2 regions of the Parvimonas parva genome follow, and region 2 is predicted to be linked to the other one. Evidence: a T-box and tRNA genes for the amino acid it is inferred to sense, from the RefSeq annotation. Region 2 holds a T-box; the other holds one or more tRNA genes.

Region 1 (2,474 bases), 310 kb from region 2:
GTCTCAACAAAGGATCCGGTGAAATTGTAGTAGTCGTGAAGATGCGACTTACCCACGATAGGACGGAAAGACCCCGTGGAGCTTTACTGTAGGCTGGCATTGGAATTTGGTATTAAATGTACAGGATAGGTGGGAGACAAAGAAGCGAGAGCGTCAGTTTTCGTGGAGTCGTTGTTGGGATACCACCCTTTTGATACTAAATTTCTAACCTGGTACTCTGAATCGAGTACAGGGACACTGTCAGTTGGGCAGTTTGACTGGGGCGGTCGCCTCCTAAAGAGTAACGGAGGCGTTCAAAGGTTCCCTCAGAATGGATGGAAATCATTCTAAGAGTGCAAAGGCAAAAGGGAGCTTAACTGCGACACCAACAAGTGGAGCAGATAGGAAACTAGGACTTAGTGATCCGGTGGTACCGAGTGGAAGGGCCATCGCTCAACGGATAAAAGCTACCCCGGGGATAACAGGCTTATCTCCCCCAAGAGTTCACATCGACGGGGAGGTTTGGCACCTCGATGTCGGCTCGTCTCATCCTGGGGCTGGAGTAGGTCCCAAGGGTTGGGCTGTTCGCCCATTAAAGAGGCACGCGAGCTGGGTTCAGAACGTCGTGAGACAGTTCGGTCCCTATCCATCGTGGGCGTAGGAAATTTGAGAGGAGCTGTCCTTAGTACGAGAGGACCGGGATGGACAGACCGCTGGTGTATCAGTTATCATGCCAATGGTAATGCTGAATAGCTAAGTCTGGAAGGGATAAGTGCTGAAGGCATCTAAGCACGAAGCCCCCCTCAAGATGAGATTTCCTGTTGTAGAAATACAAGAGAGATTCGATACAGAAAATGTCGTAGATAGGTCAGAGGTGTAAAGGTGGCAACATCAAAGCTAACTGATACTAATAAATCGAAAGCTTGACCAGAAATATATACTCTTTAATTGAGGATTTCAACAGAAATATATTACAAAATATTTAAATTAAGTTTCAGATTTTTTGTTTGAAACTTATAATAGTATATAGAGTAAATTTTACTTTATATTAAAAGTATGGCTACAATGGTTAAGAGGATACACCTGTTTCCATCTCGAACACAGAAGTTAATGACCTAACAGCAATCTATGATTGCGTCGTAGGTCAGATGCAAAGAAACTCAATTTTTAAATATGAAATTTTTAAAAATTGTAAGTTTCGACTGCGAAAGCTCAGAGCTTAACGTAATATATTGTAAAATAAAAAAAGTATGGCTACGATAGCTAAGAGGATACACCCGTTCCCATCTCGAACACGGAAGTTAAGCTCTTAAACGTCGAATGTACTAATACATTTCGTATTGGGAGATTAGAAAGTAGCCAAACTCCTAGGTAGCTCAATGGTGGAGCACCCGGCTGTTAACCGGTAGGTTGTGGGTTCGAGCCCCACCCTGGGAGCCAATTGTGCCGGGGTGGCGGAACTGGCAGACGCACAGGACTTAAAATCCTGCGATGTTAACTCATCGTACCGGTTCGATTCCGGTCCTCGGCACCAATTAAATTTTTATATCGCGGGATGGAGCAGTTTGGTAGCTCGTCGGGCTCATAACCCGAAGGTCGTAGGTTCAAATCCTGCTCCCGCAACCATAGAACAACTGAAAAGTTGTTCTTTTTTTCTATAAATTTCTATTTTATTTAATAGGATTTAGTTATAGAAAATCATTATTCATTAAAATTTTTTATGTAAATGTATTCAATATTGATAAAAATTGTAAACATATATAATTGGTGTGCAAGAGAAATTTAATAAATATATTTGTTTTGTAATTAAAATTTAAGGAGAAATTATGAAAAAATTAAATTTATAGAAAATAAAGAAAAGACAGTTAAGGTAGAATCAGATAATTTAAGAAGTGGAATTGAATTAAAAGTTGAAAAAGTAAAATCTTTAAAAGGTTTTGATTCAGATGCTTTTGATATTTATTTTGTAGAAAATGGAAAACGTGTAGAACTTGGAAATGGAATATATAAAGTTACTGTTCAAAAAAATGAAGGAAAAGATGTAAAAGATGTTTATCATATTGATAAAAATGGAAAGCTTACAAGCAAAAACTTTACACAAAATGAAAAAACAGTTACATTTACAACCGAACACTTCTCAGTATATGCAGTTGTATATAATGGAAAGGCTGATGAAAAAACTGTTAATGAAAAGACACCTAAAGTAACAGATGATACAAGAGATGAAGGAAAAAATGTTAAATCTAATTCTGATAAAACGACTAAAGATAAGAAAGTTGTTAAAAAATCAAAATTAGCAAAGACTTCAATTTCCGGTGCAAGTGCTTTATTACCATTGGCATTACTTGGAGCAATGACTGTTATAAATAAAAAAAGAAATAAATAGTTAAAAGAAACACAACTTGTTCGGGTTGTGTTTTTTTTGCTAGTTACTAGATGTTTTGCATTGTAAAAATTTTTTACTAATTAAAAATATACAAGAATTAATATCATTG
Region 2 (2,474 bases):
CAAATTTTTTAGCAAAGTCAAAATCTCTGGTGTCATGAGCAGGTACAGCCATAATTGCTCCACTTCCGTAAGTCATCAAAACATAATCTGAAATAAATACTGGAATTTCTTTTTGTGTGCAAGGATTGATTGCAGTAATTCCGTCAATCTTAACTCCTGTTTTATCTTTATTCATTTCTGTTCTTTCAAATTCAGATTTCTTTTGAACTTCTAAAACATATTTTTCAATTTCTTCTTTATTTTTTATTTTGCCAGCATATTTTTTTAGTAATGGATGCTCACAAGAAATAACCATATAAGTTGCTCCAAAAATTGTGTCAGGTCTAGTAGTATAAACTAAAATATCATCATCAATATCTTTCATTTTAAATTTAACTTCCATACCATAACTTCTGCCAATCCAGTTGATTTGTTGAGTTTTAACTCTATCAATAAAATCAACTTCTTCAAGGTCGTCTATAAGTCTATCTGCATATTCAGTTATCTTCAACATCCATTGATTTTTAACTTTATGTATAACTTCTCCACCACATCTTTCACAACAACCACCTACAACTTCTTCGTTAGACAAACCAACTTTACAAGACGTACAGAAATTTATAGGCATTTCCATTTTATATGCAAGACCTTTTTCAAACATCTTCATAAAAATCCATTGAGTCCATTTGTAATAATCAGGGTCTGTTGTATTTATTTCTCTGTCCCAATCAAAAGAAAAACCAATGCTCTTTAATTGTTTTTTGAAATTCTTAATATTATTTTTTGTTACAATTTCAGGATGAATTTTGTTTTTCATCGCATAGTTTTCAGTTGGAAGACCAAAAGCATCCCAACCCATAGTGAATAAAACATTTTGTCCTTCAAGTCTTCTCTTTCTACTTACAACGTCTAATGCAGTATATGGTCTTGGGTGTCCAACATGAAGTCCTTGTCCTGACGGATAAGGAAATTCTATCAATGCATAAAATTTTTCTTTATCATTTATTTCGCATTTAAAGGGTTTTTTTTCGTCCCAAATATCTTGCCATTTTTTTTCAATATTCTTTGGCTCATAATTTTTCATAACATTCCTCCATTCATAATATAAAAAAACTTCCGTCTCGAAAAGAGACGAAAGTTGAAATTTCCGTGGTACCACTCTAATTAGTAATTAACTCACTCTAAGATTATAACGTAATCAACGGCTTTCGCATTTCATGAGTAAATTCAATATACTAAAATATCATTTCACACCAAACAATGACTCTCTTAAAAATTAAATATATTTACTACTTTCAATCAAAAATTTTCTAAATTTACAATACAAATATTTTATCATATCTTTTATTTTTTTTCAATACATCAAAGTTCAAAATCAAAGTTTTTCTTGATGAATCGTTTAAAGAAAATATAATTTAACATTCCCTTTAAAAAAGTACAAAAAGAAATTACAACCCACATATAGCTTATATTCAATTTTGAATAAAAAACTAGATACGCAAGTGGAATTCTCAAAGCATTTGAAAATGTACTTATTATCGTAGGCGTTTTTGTATTTTTAAGTCCGTTAAACATTCCTGAAATTCCTATTTCAAGAGCTAAAAATATTTCAGAAAAAGCTAAAATTTTTAAATAACTAACACCCATTCTAATGGTATTAACATCATTTTTTATAAATAGTCTGATTATGTAGTCTGATGAAAAATATAAAAAGAATGAACAAAAAATTCCAATTCCTAAAATTATCTTAAGACCTTTTTTATATCCCAAAACTATATTATCATAATTTTTAGCTCCATAATTTTGACCAATCAATGCACAAAGTGCAATAGAAAAGCCTTCAACAGTCATCCAGTTTATGGCCTCTATCTGTACTGCAACATTCTCTGCTGCAACGGCACTTTCTCCCCAACTTGCAATTATTCTAAGTAAAATAGTTGAGATAAAAGCAAATATACAAGATTTAAAAGCAGTTGGAACTCCAAGTCTTAAAACCTCATAAAAAGTTGGCTTACTGAAATTTTTAATTAAATTAAAACCTTTTAAAATTTTACCATCTTTAATTGAAAAAATCACAAAAATGCTTGTAACAACTATTTGAGATAAAGTTGTAGCAACAGCTGCCCCTCTAACTCCAAGCTCAGGTAAACCAAAATAACCATAGATTAAAATCGGGTCTAAAACTATATTTATAATAAGCCCTAAGGAATTTGCAATAAATGGAACTTTACTATTTGCTGAGCCATTAAAAACTCCTGAAAATAGTGGATTTAAAAAAGTAAAAGGAACTCCTAATATAACAACTTTCAAATAACTATTTGCAAGCGAAATTACTAACTCACTCTTTATGTTAAAAAACTTAATTACATCTAATCTAAAAATATATAATAATATCGCAAAAGTAATAGACATAAATAAATTTATAACAACAGAAGTGTCAATATATTTTCTAAATTGCTTATCATCTTTGGAGCCTACACTATATGCAACACCTA

What was found. The T-box of region 2 lies ahead of leuS (leucine--tRNA ligase). A T-box ahead of a tRNA ligase gene usually reads a tRNA of that ligase, here a tRNA-Leu.
Region 1: it encodes a tRNA-Leu, which carries the amino acid that the T-box ahead of leuS (leucine--tRNA ligase) is inferred to sense. The anticodon was not compared.

What each region holds. Positions count from the first base shown of each region.
Region 1 covers NZ_AP038371.1:268,399-270,872, forward strand. The annotation lists rRNA gene ACKTSI_RS01335 (23S ribosomal RNA) at 1-910, shown strand, start outside; rRNA gene rrf (5S ribosomal RNA) at 1,229-1,344, shown strand; tRNA gene ACKTSI_RS01345 (tRNA-Asn) at 1,345-1,419, shown strand; tRNA gene ACKTSI_RS01350 (tRNA-Leu) at 1,425-1,513, shown strand; tRNA gene ACKTSI_RS01355 (tRNA-Met) at 1,529-1,605, shown strand.
Region 2 covers NZ_AP038371.1:582,952-585,425, reverse strand. The annotation lists gene leuS (leucine--tRNA ligase) at 1-1,063, opposite strand, end outside; T-box leader at 1,104-1,291, opposite strand; gene ACKTSI_RS03100 (MATE family efflux transporter) at 1,342-2,474, opposite strand, start outside.